Regions from separate parts of the Streptomyces sp. 71268 genome, predicted to be linked through region 1. Evidence: riboswitches for the same ligand, from Rfam matches in the RefSeq annotation. Region 1 holds a riboswitch; each other region holds the start of a gene.
What was found. Region 1 has a riboswitch for cyclic di-AMP ahead of OYE22_RS20375 (C40 family peptidase). Riboswitches for the same ligand answer to the same signal wherever they lie in the genome.
Positions count from the first base shown of each region.

Region 1 (4,880 bases):
ACGACCTTGTACGGCAGGCCGACGCGGATGAAGACCTCTTCGAAGACGCGGGACTGCGCGTTGGTCCGGTAGAAGACGGCCACGTCGCCGGCGCGGGCGTCGCCCGCGTCGGTGAGCCGGTCGATCTCGTCCGCGACGAACTGCGCCTCGTCGTGCTCGGTGTCGGCCACGTACCCGGTGATGGTGGCGCCGGCGCCGGCGTCCGTCCACAGGTTCTTCGGGCGGCGGTTCTCGTTGCGCTCGATGACGGCGTTGGCCGCGCTGAGGATGGTCTGCGTGGAACGGTAGTTCTGCTCCAGCAGGATCGTCGTCGCGTTCGGGTAGTCCTCCTCGAACTGGAGGATGTTGCGGATGGTCGCGCCACGGAACGCGTAGATCGACTGGTCAGCGTCGCCCACCACGCACAGTTCGGCCGCGGACTCGGCCGGCCCGACCAGCTCGCGCACCAGCGTGTACTGCGCGTGGTTGGTGTCCTGGTACTCGTCCACCAGCACGTGCCGGAACCGGCGGCGGTAGTGCTCCGAGACGTCCGGGAACGCCTGGAGCAGGTGCACCGTGGTCATGATGATGTCGTCAAAGTCGAGGGCGTTGGCCTCGCGCAGCCTGGCCTGGTACATCGTGTACGCCTCGGCCAGCGTCTTCTCGAAGCCGCCACCGGAACCCGCGCCGTCGCCGCCCACCTGCGCCGCGTAGGTCTCCTCGTCGATGAGCTCGTTCTTGAGGTTGGAGATCTTGGCGCTGAAGGACTTGGGCGGGAACCGCTTCGGGTCCAGGTCCAGGTCGCGGCAGACCAGGGCCATCAGCCGCTTGGAGTCGGCCGCGTCGTAGATCGAGAACGAGGACGTGAAGCCGAGCTTCTTGGACTCGCGGCGCAGGATGCGCACGCAGGCGCTGTGGAACGTCGACACCCACATGGCGTTCGCGCGCTGGCCCACGAGGTCCGTGACGCGCTCCTTCATCTCGCCCGCGGCCTTGTTCGTGAACGTGATCGCCAGGATCTCGCCAGGGTGCGCGCGGCGGGCGCCCAGCAGATGCGCGATGCGGTGGGTGAGCACCCGGGTCTTGCCCGAGCCGGCGCCGGCGACGATGAGCAGCGGCGATCCGGCGTGCACGACGGCGGCCCGCTGCTGCTCGTTCATCCCCTCAAGCAGCGCGGCCGGGTCCACGGCCGGGCGCGGCGCGCCGTTGCGGTAGTACGCCTCGCGCTCGCCGTACGGCTCCGGCTCCTCGCCGTACGCGTCGGACCCCGCGCGGCCGGCGCGCTCGCCGAAGCCGGCGGCCGGCCCCGGCCCCGCGCTCGGGGCGAGGTCCCAGCCCTCGAACAGGTCGTGCGGAACCTGCTCCGGGGCCTGGCCCGCGGGCACCGTCGGGTCACCCGGGGCGTCCTCGGGGATCTCCTGCTCCTCGGGCGGGGGCTCGCCGCCCGACCGGGCAAGATCCGCCAGGAAGTCGTCGTCAAAGAGGCTGCTCATCGCGAACCGAGTCTAGGCGGCACCACTGACAACCCGCACCGCCCTTCCCCCGACCCCTTCCCGACATGTCGAACACCAGCCTTCCCAGCCACCCGGGCCGTTGGCTACGGTGCCTGGTCATGGCGGCCCGTACCCCCGTCGGCGAAAGCGTCGGCAACGGGCGGCCCGCGCCGAGTCCGGCCCTGTCAGGCGGCCGGAGCCGGGGACCCACCGTTCCCCGCGCCTTACGGGAGTCTCCCGGAGGCGGGGGGAAGTACCACCGGGGTGAATCGGACCGCATCCCCATGTGCGGACCGTAGGGCATTCCCTTCCCTCCCCGTGCGCTCGGTGACGCCCGTCCCCGAGCCGCGCGGAGCGCCCGAACCCGACAGCTAACCCGGTAGGCGGTCCACGGAAGGAGTCGCCTCCCTTGGCGTCACACCGCAGGTCGCGGTACCGGCTGGACGTGTCGTCCGGTCGTCGTACCGTCGCCGGCCTCACCACGGCCGCGCTCGCCTCCCTCGCCCTCCTCGTCCAGCTCGCGCCGTCGGCCACCGCCGTACCGCGCGAGCCGCGCCCCTCGGTCGAGGAGGTGCGGCAGCGGGTCGACGCGCTGTACCGCGAGGCCGGCAGCGCCACCCAGGCGTACAACGGGGCCAAGGAGCGCACGGACGCGCAGCAGGCCCGGGTGGACGAACTGCTCGGGGACGTCGCCGAGCACACCGAGCGAGTCAACGAGGCGCGCCGCAAGCTGGGGACCTTCGCGGCGGCCCAGTACCGCACCGGCAGCGCCCACTCGACCGCGACGCTGCTCCTGGCCGCCGACTCCCAGCGTCTCTTCGACCAGTCGCACCTGCTGGCCCGGATGACCAGTCGGCAGCAGCGGGCACTGGCGGACTACGAGGCCCGGCGGGCGACGGCGGCCACCCAGCGCGGCAAGGCGGCGCGGAGCCTGGCCTCCCTCACCGCCGCCCAGGACGACCTGCGGGCCAAGAAGAAGTCCGTACAGACCAAGCTGGCCGAGGCCCGCAAGCTGCTGTCCAGATTGACCGCCGAGGAGAAGGCCAGGCTGGCGGAGCTGGAGCGCAGGAAGCAGGCCGAGGCCGAGCGCAAGGCCAAGGAGTTGGCCCGCGAGCAGGCCGAGAAGGAGCGCGCGGAGCGGGAGCGGCGCGAGCGGGAACAGCGGGAGCGTGAGCAGCGCGAGAACGCCGGCGACACGGGCGGCGACAGCGGCGACGGAAGCGGCCAGGGCGGGGCCGCGGGCCGCGGCGACGGCTCGGGCGACATCGGCCCGAGCGACCCCGCTTCCCCGGCCGACACGGCGAAGGCGCAACAGGCCATCGACTTCGCGCGGGCACAGCTCGGCAAGCCGTACGTGTGGGGCGCGACCGGCCCCAACGCGTACGACTGCTCCGGGCTGACGCAGGGCGCGTGGAAGGCCGCCGGGGTGACCCTGCCGCGCACCACCTGGGACCAGGTCAAGGTCGGCCAACGCATAGCCACCACCGACCTCGCCCCCGGTGACCTGGTCTTCTTCTTCGACGACATCAGCCATGTCGGCCTCTACGTCGGCGAGGGCAAGATGATCCACGCGCCGAGGCCCGGGGCCAACGTGCGGGTCGAGTCGATCTACACGATGCCGCTGTACGGGAACGTGCGGCCGGCCTGACCCGCCGGGCCCCCGCCCCCACGGAGCGGGCCCGCCTCCCCTGGCGCGGGGGCGGGCCCGCTCGCCGGTGGGGGCGGTTTCCGCTGGCTGCTGGCCGCTGGCGGGAGGGTGCGGCGTACGCCGGGGGTGGGCGAGGGTGGCGAAGACGGTGCCGGTCACGGCCTCGCGGGGAGGGGCGGCGTCCGTCGGGCCGCTGGCGGGAGGACCGCTGGCGGGAGGACCGCTGGACCGCTGGACCGCTGGACCGCTGAGCGAACGGGCGCGGGGACCAAGGGCACCCCCAAAGACGAATCGCAGATGCGTATTCCATAGAATCGCGGCGTGCGACTGACCAAGGCCACCGATCTGGCGCTCCGCGTCGCCATGCGCCTCGCGGTGCTCGACGCGGAGAGCGCGCCGACCACTCGCGAGGTGGCCGACGCCGTCGCCGTGCCGTACAGCCATGCCGCGAAGGCCGTCACCCGGCTGCGCCACCTCGGCGTGGTCGAGGCCCGGCGCGGCCGGGGCGGCGGGCTGGCGCTGACCTCGACCGGGCGCGCCGCGTCGCTCGGCTGGCTGGTACGCGAGCTTGAGGGGGCGGGTGACGTGGTGGGCTGCGAGGACGACCCGCCCTGCCCGCTGCGCACGGCGTGCCGGCTGCGCAGCGCGCTACGCCAGGCACAGGAATCCTTCTACGCCACGCTCGACCCGATCACCATCGCCGACCTCGTCTCCGCCCCGACCGGCCCCGTCCTGCTGGGCCTCACACCCCGTCCCACCTAGCACCCGAACACCACCCGCCACCTGATCACCACCCGCCGCGCCCACCGCGCACCGCGCGGGCCGCGGCCAAGCCCGCCCGCGCCTCACCGTGGCCACCTCGCGCCACCCCGCCCGAGGCCCCACGCCCACGTCGCCTCTCCCCGCTCCCCCCTGACCGGCCCTCGCGCCGGAATCCCCGCAATCCCTTCCGCGAACACCCTCGACCAAAAAGACGAATCTCAGAATCTGATTTGGAGTAGCCATGCTGTCCGAAAAGTCGGCCGTCGCGGTCCGTGCCACGCTGCCCGCCGTGCACGGCGCGCTCGACGAGATCGCCGCACGCTTCTACGACCGGCTGTTCGCGGCCCACCCCGCGCTGCTGCGCGACCTGTTCAACCGTGGCAACCAGGCCAACGGGACGCAGCGGCAGGCGCTCGCCGGCGCGCTCGCGGCGTTCGCGACGACGCTGGTCGGGCCATCGCCCACCGCGCCCGACGAACTGCTGGGTCGCATCGCCCACAAGCACGCCTCGCTCGGCGTCACCCGCGACCAGTACGACATCGTGCACACCCACCTGTTCGCGGCCATCGCCGAGGTGCTGGGCGAGGCCGTCACGGAGGAGGTGGCCGCGGCCTGGGACGAGGTCTACTGGCTGCTCGCCGACTCACTGATCGCCGCGGAGGGCCGGCTGTACGCGGCGGCCGGCGTGGCCGAGGGCGACGTGTGGCGGGAGTACCGGGTACTGGAGCGCACGCCGGAGGCGGACGGCGTGGTGAGCTTCCTGGTCCGGCCCGCCGACGGCACGCCGCCCCCGCCGTCCCGCCCCGGCCAGTACGTCTCCGTGCAGGTCGAACTGGAGGACGGGGCCCGCCAGATACGCCAGTACAGCGTGAGCGCGGCCCGCCCCGAGGGGTTGCGCCTCACGGTCAAGGCCGCCGCCGGCGAGGGCGAAGGCGCGCCGGACGGCGCGGTCTCCACACATCTGCACGCCCGCGTACGCGCCGGCGACACGCTGCGCG
Region 1 is NZ_CP114200.1:5,148,757-5,153,636, reverse strand. It holds gene OYE22_RS20380 (ATP-dependent DNA helicase) at 1-1,472, opposite strand, end outside; cyclic di-AMP (ydaO/yuaA leader) riboswitch at 1,631-1,874, shown strand; gene OYE22_RS20375 (C40 family peptidase) at 1,882-3,120, shown strand; gene OYE22_RS20370 (Rrf2 family transcriptional regulator) at 3,442-3,882, shown strand; gene OYE22_RS20365 (globin domain-containing protein) at 4,124-4,880, shown strand, end outside.

Region 2 (4,880 bases), 1.4 Mb from region 1:
GCGGGGGCTTGCCGGCCGACCGTGGCGCCGCGCGCGCCGGGCGGCTCACGGGTGGCGCGGAACCGACGTACGAGCGCATCGCCCGCACCGCATCCGGGAAACCCGCCGCGCCCGCAGTATCCACTTCGCTACCGTAAGTGGCGAGGGGGTCGCTGGGGGGCGCGGCGTGGCAATGGTCGGGAGGAGAGGGACGTGGGGCACGCACAACCGGGCGGAGAACCTTCCGCCGCGCACCTCGACGGGCTGCTGACCCGGGCGCAGAACGGGTTCGAGATCGCCGACGCGCAGGTCGAGCGGCTGCGCGGCGCGTTGATGCACCAGTCTGAGCTGCGCTCTTGCCGCCAGTGCAACGGGCGCTCGGCCTCCGTGGGGTGCAACACCTACCGCCACGTCTTCCTGCTCCCGGACGGCAGCAGCGAGCTGTTGTGGGAGCTGGAGCACAACACGACACCGGCCGCCGGGCCGCGCCCGTCCGCCGCGCCGGGCGAGCCGTGCGCGGAGCGTGAGGCACCCGGCGAGCGGTGGATCGGCGCAGGCCAGGCCGGTGCGGGCGAGGCGGCAGGCCCGCCGGTCGGCCCCGGCGGCGGGCCGCGTGCCGACCGGGTCGCCGCGCGGCAGGTGTACTACGAGGTGTACGCGGACGAGCGCGCGTTGGAGATCGCCGAGCGCCGGGTGCACGAGCGCATCGGCGGCGCGCTCTGGGACGAGCTGGACAGCGCTCCTTTTTGGTTGCCGGAGCAACTACGTACGCCGGTGGGCCCCTTCGCGCCGCGGCGGACGTACGCCGTCGACGACTCCGCCGACCACGCGCGGCGCGTGCTGCGCCGGGCGGAGAACCCGGACCGGCCGGGCGACGACGTGCGCGCCCGGCTGAGCACCGCGTTCGCTCACGACATCGCGCTCGCGACCAAGCCCCGGCTGCGCACCGGCGGCCCCGACGCCACCTGGTGCCGGTTCTACGAGCACGCGTTCCTGCTGGCCGGTGGGGACGAGGTGGTGCTGTGGGAGCTGGAGCACAACCTGACGCCGGACGGCCGGCTGGTGTGCGAGGTGTACCTGGACGAGGCGGCGGCCGAGTGCGCCGCCGACCGCCACGCCCGCGCCCTGGGCGTCGAGCTGTAACAACGCACCGGGCCGGCCCCGCCCCGGCCCGCCCGGCCCAGCCGTCAAGCCAGAAGACCGGCCACCCGCCCCCGGCCCAGCCGCCCGCCCTACGGCGGGCGCGCGTACGCCCGCTTGGCCGCCTCCGGGTCGCTCGCCCGGCGCGCGAGCCCCAGGCTGGGACGGACGCACCTGGCGGGGCGCTGTGCCGGGTGCGGGCCAGCCGAGAGCGGGAGCGAACGCGTGGGGAGTCCTGGGTGGGCCGGTGCGGGCGCGGAGTCGCCGCGAGCCGCGTGGGCCCGGAGCGTCGCCCGCTGGCTGCCCGCGTTCCTGCTGGTCGGCGGCGTGGTCTTCGACCTCCTGATGCCGATGCACTACACCGCCTCGCCCTTCCTGTCCGCCGCCTCCCTGGTCGCCGCGCCGCTGTTCTCGCTGCGCGGCACGGCCGCGGTGGCCGCCACGGCCGCCGTGGCGTCGGTGCTGCTCGCGACCTTCCACAGCGGCGACGACCAGGCCCTGTCGGTGACCGAGGTCGTCACCGTGTGCACCGTCGCGCTGCTGGCGCTGGCGATCAACCGGGTGGTGCGGCGCAACTTCCGCCAACTCGCGACCGTACGCGTCGTCGCCGAGGCCGCGCAGCGCGCCGTGCTGCCCACGCCCCCGAGCCGCATCGGTTCGCTGCGGATCGCCGCGCGGTACGTCGCGGCGCAGACCGACGCGCGGATCGGCGGCGACCTGTTCGCCGTGCAGGAGTCGCCGCACGGCGTGCGGGCCATCATCGGCGACGTACGGGGCAAGGGGCTTGAGGCCGTGGAGGCCGTGGCCGTGGTGATCGGGGCCTTCCGGGAGGCCGCGGAGCAGGAGCGCACCCTGGAGGGGCTGGCCGACCGGCTGGAGCGTGCGCTCGACCGGGAGGGTGATCGGCGGGTGGGCCTCGACCAGTTCGAGGGGTTCACCACCGCCGTGCTGGCCGAGATCGGCGACGGGAGCGGCGGGCTGCGGCTGATCAACCGGGGCCACCCGCCGCCCCTGTTGCTGCTCCCCACGGGCCAGGTGCGTGAGCTGAGCCCCGAGGCCAACGCCCTGCCGCTCGGCATGCGGGACGTGGCGGCCTGGCGGGACACCGTGGAGGAGCTGCCGTTCCCGGCCGGGGCGGCGCTGCTGCTGTTGACGGACGGGGTGACGGAGGCGCGCGACGCGAGCGGGCGGTTCTACGAGCCGGCGCGGCGGCTGAGCGGCCGTCGCTTCGCCAGCCCGGACGCCCTCCTGGACGCGCTGATCGCCGACGTCATGCGGCACACCGAGGGCCAGCGCGCCGACGACATGGCACTGCTCGCGCTGCGCCGGGCCGGCGCGCCCGGCATGGTGGCCGTCCGACGCGGCCAGCGGGCGGCCGACGAACGCGCTGGGTAGCCGATCTTGACCACTGTGCTGACGATGTGCTGGCACCTCGTCAAAGCGGGGCCCTTATTCCCCGGAACGGCTTGGAATCACACCCGGCCCTCTATTAACGTTCGATAACGCAGCGCGGTCGTCACAGCCGTCGCCAGAGGCGGCACCGTGCGCCGTCGCCGAATCCCGTAGGCGCGTCATCGCAGATCAGGGCGGTGCCGCGGCGAGGGAACCGGGGAACCAACCCTTGGGGTGAATCGGATCGTGCGCGACCCGTAGGAGACCTTCCTGCTCCGAACCCGTCAGCTAACCCGGTAGGCGAGAAGGAAGGAAAGGAGCACGCCTCCGTGGCGTCCAACAGGTCTGCCCTCGACCAGGCTTCACCCGCGCACGACGGGGTCGACGACCTCGCCGGGCCTCCCTGGGGGGAGCCCCGGGACGACCTCCGCGAGGGCCCCTGGGAGGAGTGGAACCCCACCGCCGAATCCGTCGCCCCGGTCCGTGGCCGGCACCGCGTGGTCAAACAGCGCGGCACCACGATGGCCCGTGGCGGCGCCGTGCTCGGCGTGGGCGTCATCGCGGCGGTCGGCGCCGGCGGCATGGCGAGCGCCAAGGACCGCCCCAAGGCCCCGATATCGATGCCCGACCTCGGCCACGTCGCCGACGAGGTCACGCACTCCCTGCCCGACGTCGACGAGCTTCCCGGCGTCGGGTCCCTCATATCCGACGGCGGGAGCGGTGACCAGCGGTACGAGGCCGCGCCGCGGGCCGCCGGCCAGGCCCCGCTCAGTCAGGCCGGCCTGACGGCCGAGGAGTCCGCGAACGGCACGACCAACGCGGGCGAGGTGCTGCGCGCCCGCATCCTCCAGCAGGCCGAGACCCAGCAGAGCGCCGCCGACGAGGCCGAGCGCGAGGCCGCCGAGCGGGCGGCGGCGCGCAAGGCCGCGGACGAGGCGGCCCGCAAGAAGGCCGCCGAGGTCGAGAAGCAGCGGGCCGCGGAGGCGGAGGCCAAGCGCGAGGCGGAGGAGGAGGCCCGGCGTAAGGCCGAGGCCGAGCGCCGCGCGAAGCTGGCCGCGAGCTACGCGATGCCGCTCAGCTCGTACACGGTGACCTCCACGTTCGGCCAGGCCGGCGACATGTGGTCGGCGAACCACACCGGCCTCGACTTCGCCGCCCCGACCGGCACGCCGGTCAAGGCGGTGCACGGCGGGACCATCACGCAGGCCGGCTGGGCGGGTTCGTACGGCTACCGCATCGTGCTGACGCTCCCCGACGGCACCGAGGTCTGGTACTGCCACCTGTCGTCCATGACGCAGACCTCGGGCGAGGTCTCCACCGGTGACGTCATCGGCCGGGTGGGCGCGACCGGCAACGTGACCGGCGCGCACCTGCACCTCGAAGTGCGCCCGAGCGGCGGCGCGCCGGTCGACCCGATGGCGTGGCTGCGGGAGCACGGCCTCCAGCCGTAACGAGAGCGGCGGGCCCGGGTCCCGCGCCCGCCTGCCCCCCGCACGGCCCGCCCCCTCCGCACGACCCTCCGTCCGCCCGCACGCCGGGGGCGCGCTCCCCGGCGCGCTCCCGCCGTACGTGGCACGCGCGGAATAGCGCCCCGGGCCGGGCCGTTGGCTCTGCACATGGTCGAGAACGCACAGAGCACGCGGACGCGCCGGATCGGTGACGTCGAGGTCTTCCCCCTCTCGCTGGGGGGCAACGTCTTCGGGTGGGGCGCCGACGAGGCGCAGTCCTTCGCCATCCTGGACGCCTACACGGGGGCCGGCGGCAACTTCGTCGACACCGCCGACGTCTACTCGGCCTGGGTGCCGGGCAACTCGGGCGGTGAGTCGGAGACCATCATCGGCAACTGGCTCGCCGCGCGCGGCAGGCGGGACGACGTGGTCATCGCGACCAAGGTGGGCGGCGGCTCGCCGGAGCGGCGCGGGCTGCGCGCCGAGGTGATCAGGGCTGACGTGGAGGCCTCCCTGCGCCGCCTGCGCACCGACCACATCGACCTGTACTACACGCACTACGACGACGAGTCGCTGCCGGTCGAGGACTTCCTCACCACTCTGGACGGCCTGGTCCGGGAGGGCAAGGTCCGCCAGATCGCGGCCTCCAACATCACGGCCGCCCGGCTCACCGAGGCCCTGGACGCCTCCGAGCGGGAGGGCCTGGCGCGGTACGTGGCGCTCCAGCCGCACTACAACCTGGTCTCGCGGGACACCTACGAGGGCGACCTGTCCCGCGTCGCGGCCGAGCGGGGCCTGGCGACGGTCCCGTACTTCGCGCTGGCGGCCGGCTTCCTCACCGGCAAGTACCGGCCCGGCAGCACGCCGGAGGGCTCGGTGCGCGCCGAGTCGGTCCAGCGGTACCTGGACAGCGAGCGGGGG
Region 2 is NZ_CP114200.1:3,727,377-3,732,256, reverse strand. It holds gene OYE22_RS14195 (DUF6227 family protein) at 193-1,122, shown strand; gene OYE22_RS14190 (PP2C family protein-serine/threonine phosphatase) at 1,345-2,514, shown strand; cyclic di-AMP (ydaO/yuaA leader) riboswitch at 2,661-2,829, shown strand; gene OYE22_RS14185 (M23 family metallopeptidase) at 2,841-3,962, shown strand; gene OYE22_RS14180 (aldo/keto reductase) at 4,128-4,880, shown strand, end outside.
Region 2: it holds a riboswitch for cyclic di-AMP, as region 1 does, so the genes downstream of both, OYE22_RS14185 (M23 family metallopeptidase) here and OYE22_RS20375 (C40 family peptidase) in region 1, are expected to answer to the same signal.

Region 3 (4,880 bases), 4.8 Mb from region 1:
AGTCGGCGCACCCGGACGCGACCGGACTATATGTCACCCGTACGAGTGGACCAGGGGTTCAGCGGCGCGACGCCGCGCCGACGCCTTGGGCAGGCCAATCACCTCGGAGTTCGGTGCGCCGGGGCGCGCGGGAGCGGAAGGGCGGGCGCGCAGCGGGCAGTGCGATCGGCGAATTCCCTGATACACCTGTCCCCTGCGCCGGATCAGCGCGCGACGTGTGGACGCGTGGGGCGTTGGGCAGTCAGTCCCCCAGCGCACGCCCGCCGCCATCCTCTTCACCCGCGATAGCCGCCCGATCCGCGTGCCACCCGCCACTGCGCCACCGGACCCCGGGGCGCGGGTGTGTCCCCCGGCCCGTTCCGCGCCGGCCCAGCGCCGTTCGCGCGTACGCCGCCCACCACCCAGCACAGATGAGGAACTCCCCGTGAAGATCCGAACGTTCACCAAGCTGGTGCGCAGCAATCACCTCTCACTGGCCATGCGGATGCCGCGGGAGCTCGCCGGCCCCGCGTACCGCGCCTCGTTCCTGGCCGCGGCCGCCAACAGTGGCGTGCTGCGCCATCTCGCGCGGCAACCGCTCGACGCGCCCGCGCTCGCCGACGAGCTGGGCATGCACGGTGAGGAGCAACTGCTCGGCGTCTGGCTCGACATGGGAGTGCGGCTCGGAGAACTCGGCTCGCGCGGCGGGCGCTACCGGCTGCGCGGCCGCCTGGCCAAGTCGCTGGCGCGGCCGGAGGCGGACGCCTACGTGGCGCTGCTCGAACAGCTCATGCGCTTCCACGCCCCACTGCTCCTGGACGCCCCCGACATGCTGCGCGAAGGGCGTCGGGTGTCGATCGCCGACCAGGACGGCGCGCTCATCGCCCGCTCGTCCCGTGTCCTCGAACCCGCCGTGCAGGGCGTGGTGGAGCAGCAGGTCGACCGGAACTCACCGGTCCGGCTCCTGGAGGTGGGCTGCGGCAGCGGCACCTACGTACGGCACGCCGCCTCGCTCAACCCTCGGCTGACGGCCGTGGCGATCGACCTGCAGGACGAGGTGGTGGCGCAGGCGCAGGCGAACCTGGACAAGTGGAACCTGTCCGACCGGGTGGAGGTCGTCCGCAGCGACCTGCGGACGTACTCGACGGAGCAGAAGTTCGACCTGGTCACGCTGCACAACAACATCTACTACTTCCCCCACGGTGAGCGGACCAAGGTGCTGGAGCGGGCGCGCTCGTTTCTGATGCCCGGCGGCAAGCTGCTCCTGACGACGAGTTGCCAGGGTGGCGGCCCGGGCATGGAGATGCTGAACCTGTGGTGCGCGTACGCCGACTTCGCCGGCCCGCTGCCGCGCCCGGCCGAGCTGTTGGGGCAGATGCGGGACGCGGGCTTCACACAGGTGCGCTCCCGCCGCCTGGTGCCCGGCGAGGAGTTCCGGGCCTTCGTCGGCACCTGCCCCTTCGACGACTAGCCTCACGCGTTCGACGGCTTGCCCCAGACGCAGGCGGCGGGCCGGGAACGGCCGGCGGTGGCGGAGACACACGGTCATCGCCATCCCGCCGCCACCGTGACACCACGCCACCGTCACCCCGCGCCTCCGGTGTCGCGCGGCGCCGGGTCGCCGACGGCCGGCCGTGCGCGCGGATTGACGTCGCGTCACGGCACACCGCCGCGCGCGCCGCGAACCCGGGGGTGGTGGGCGGCTGCCTGGCCCACAGCCTGGTCACGCCCTGGAACCTCTGCGTCCGGTTCGGCGTTTTCGCAGTTCAGAGCGGGTTTGCGCGACTCGTATGGGGGATGAGACCGACCGCGGTTCTGTGTCACCAGCGAAGGTGAAGAAGTTCACATACGGCCCTTTCGGCTGCGAATTCGGGCCGTGGATGACGCAGTATCCCTATCCGACACCACCAAGCCCCCGTCACCACGGCGGGGCGGTCCGGGCGGACGCCGAGTCCTGCCGCCGCGCGGGCCCAGTGAGAAGAACACGAAATCGGCAGGAACGGGAGACCCAGGCACGACGGGCCACGAAGTCGGTGGCCCTTGGGGTGAAGCCACGCGAGTGGCCGGGCAACTTCGCCAGTCCGAACCCGACAGGTCATCTTTCGCAGGCGGATGACGAAGGGCTTTCGTATGTCCGCGCAGCCACGCATACCCTCGATCGCCACGCGCATCGGCACCGCTTCGGCCCTCACCGCCACGGTGCTGGCCGGTTCCTCGTTCGTCCCCGCCCTGACGACCGATGCGCAGGCGGCGACGGCCTCCGGCAAGGCGCTCAAGATCGCCGCCGGCAAGAAGGGCGCACCCTACAAGTACGGGGCGGTCGGCCCGCACCGGTTCGACTGCTCGGGGTTGACGCTCTACTCGTTCAAGAAGGCGGGCAAGAAGCTGCCGCGCACGGCGGCGGCCCAGTACAACAAGACCCGCCACCTGTCCAAGAGCTCGCGCAAGGCGGGTGACCTGGTCTTCTTCCACTCCGGGCGGAACGTCTACCACGTGGGCATCTACGCCGGGAAGAACAAGATCTGGCACGCGCCCAAGCCTGGCAAGTCGGTGCGGCTGGAGAAGATCTGGACCAACAAGGTCTGGTACGGCCGCGTCCGCTGACCATGACGGGTGGGTCGGGGCGCCGGGCGGGCGATGCCGCGCCGCGCCCCGACCCCACGACCCTGGGACGAGAGGGGTGTGGGGACGAGAGCCGCCCTACGGGCCGGTTCCGGGTCGATGTCACCAAGCCGAGTGATGTTGCCATCGAGTACGTCACCCGCAGGGAGCAATCCCCGTTGTCCTCACGTGCCGACCGAATCACGGTCAGCCTGATCCACGAGGACGAGTCATGATGCGAGGAATGACGGGGGTTGCCGTCGTCGCAGCGGCGCTGGCGTGCGCGGTGACGCCGGCCCAGGCTGGTGAGGCAGCCAAGCCCATCAAGAACGGCAAGGCCGAGTTCTGCCTGAGCAAGCCCGCCGCCAAGCAGCTTGCCAAGGCGAAGGTCACGCTGGCCGCCACGGGGGCCGCTCGGATCACCGGCAAGCAGCGCCAGTGCGTGTCCCTCCCGCTGGTCGAGGGCACGAGGGACTACGCGAAGTTGCAGGGCGGTGTCACGTTTCGTGACAAGGACGACCGTCTCGACCTCACCAAGATCTACAACTACGTGAACAAGTCCTCGCGGACCCAGGCGCACGCCTCGGTCAACCGGGCCAAGGCGCAGCCGGTGCGGTTCCTGACCTACACCATCAAGCGGGAGAACGCGAAGGTCACGCAGAAGCAGGTCAAGGCGGTCAACGTGCGGACCGCGCTGACTCCCGAGGGCGAGAAGCTGCTCAAGAAGACCTTCGGCAAGTCGCCGGTGCGCAAGGGCGACCACCTCTTCACGCTCAACGCGGTCGCCGACATGCCGAGGCTCGCCCCGGACACACTCGGTGACCTGCTCGACCTGCTGCGCTGAACCGAGGGCTGAACCCGGGACGCGGAGCGCCCCGGACCACGGCAGGTGAACCACGGCGGCCGATCGGCTCCACGGATGCCGCCGACACGCCACATGGCGTGTCGGCGGCATCCGTGCGTACGGCGCCCCGGCGCCTGCGCGCCGTCAGGCTCCGCGCACCGCGGCCAGTTGCTGGGCGAAGGGGACGACCTCGTCGTCGTCCTGGTGCGGCACGGACGGGGCGTCGACCAGCAGGCCGGCGAGTTGGCGTGCGGCGCGGTCGATTCGCTCGCTCAGCCCGTCGGTACGGCCGTCCCCGGCCGCGCCCCAGTCCTCGGAGGCGGCGTAGACGCCGGTGGGCACGGTGACGGCGCGCAGGTAACCGAAGAGCGGGCGCAGCGCGTGGTCGAGGACCAGGGAGTGGCGGGCCGTGCCGCCGGTCGCCGCGATCAGCACGGGCTTGTCGACCAGCGCCTCGTTGTCCAGCACGTCGAAGAACGACTTGAACAGGCCGCTGTAGGAGGCGGTGAACACGGGCGTGACCGCAATCAGCGCGTCGGCGCGGGTCACCGCGTCGAGGGCGGCGCGCAGCGCGGTGCCCGGGAAGCCGGTGACCATGTGCTGGGCGATGGCGGTGGCCAGCTCACGCAGTTCGACCACCTGGACCTCGACCGGCCGGCCGGCGTCCGCGAGCTGTCGCTGGGCGGCCGTGGCCAGCCGGTCGGCCAGCAGCCGGGTGGAGGACGGCTGGCTCAGCCCGGCGGTGACGGCCACCAGGTGCAGGGGCTTCATGTGGTGTCTCCTGGGGTGGGGTTGCGGGGTGGTGTGGGGCCGGAGGGCGTACGGGACCGGCGGGTGCCGGGGGCGGCGCCGCAGGCGGGCTGTGGGTGAGCCCGCCGGCGGGCGCCGCGTCCGGTGGTGGTCAGGCCGGGGTGTCCGTGCCGGGCCGCCCGGTGTGCTCGCCGGCCTTGGCCGCGCCGTCGGCCTCGGCGGTGGCCCGGGCGACCAGGGCCGCGTGCGTCGGGCCGTCCGGCACCTCGGCGGGGCGGCCGGCGGCGAACTCGCGGCGCAGCACCGGGACCACTTCCTCGCCGAGCAGGTCGAGCTGTTCCAGGACGGTCTTCAGCGGCAGGCCGGCGTGGTCCATCAGGAACAGCTGGCGCTGGTAGTCGCCGAAGGACTCGCGGAAGGTCAGCGTCTTGTCGATGACCTCCTGCGGGCTGCCCACGGTCAGCGGCGTCTGCTCGGTGAACTCCTCCAGCGAGGGACCGTGCCCGTACACCGGCGCGTTGTCGAAGTAGGGCCGGAACTCGCGCACGGCGTCCTGCGAGTTCTTGCGCATGAACACCTGCCCGCCGAGCCCGACGACGGCCTGTTCCGGGGTGCCGTGACCGTAGTGGGCGAAGCGCCGCCGGTAGAGGTCGATCAGCCGGATGAAGTGCTCCTTGGGCCAGAAGATGTTGTTGGCGAAGAAGCC
Region 3 is NZ_CP114200.1:305,658-310,537, forward strand. It holds gene OYE22_RS00975 (class I SAM-dependent methyltransferase) at 425-1,450, shown strand; cyclic di-AMP (ydaO/yuaA leader) riboswitch at 1,953-2,106, shown strand; gene OYE22_RS00980 (C40 family peptidase) at 2,110-2,583, shown strand; gene OYE22_RS00985 (hypothetical protein) at 2,825-3,424, shown strand; gene OYE22_RS00990 (FMN reductase) at 3,569-4,195, opposite strand; gene OYE22_RS00995 (LLM class flavin-dependent oxidoreductase) at 4,326-4,880, opposite strand, start outside.
Region 3: it holds a riboswitch for cyclic di-AMP, as region 1 does, so the genes downstream of both, OYE22_RS00980 (C40 family peptidase) here and OYE22_RS20375 (C40 family peptidase) in region 1, are expected to answer to the same signal.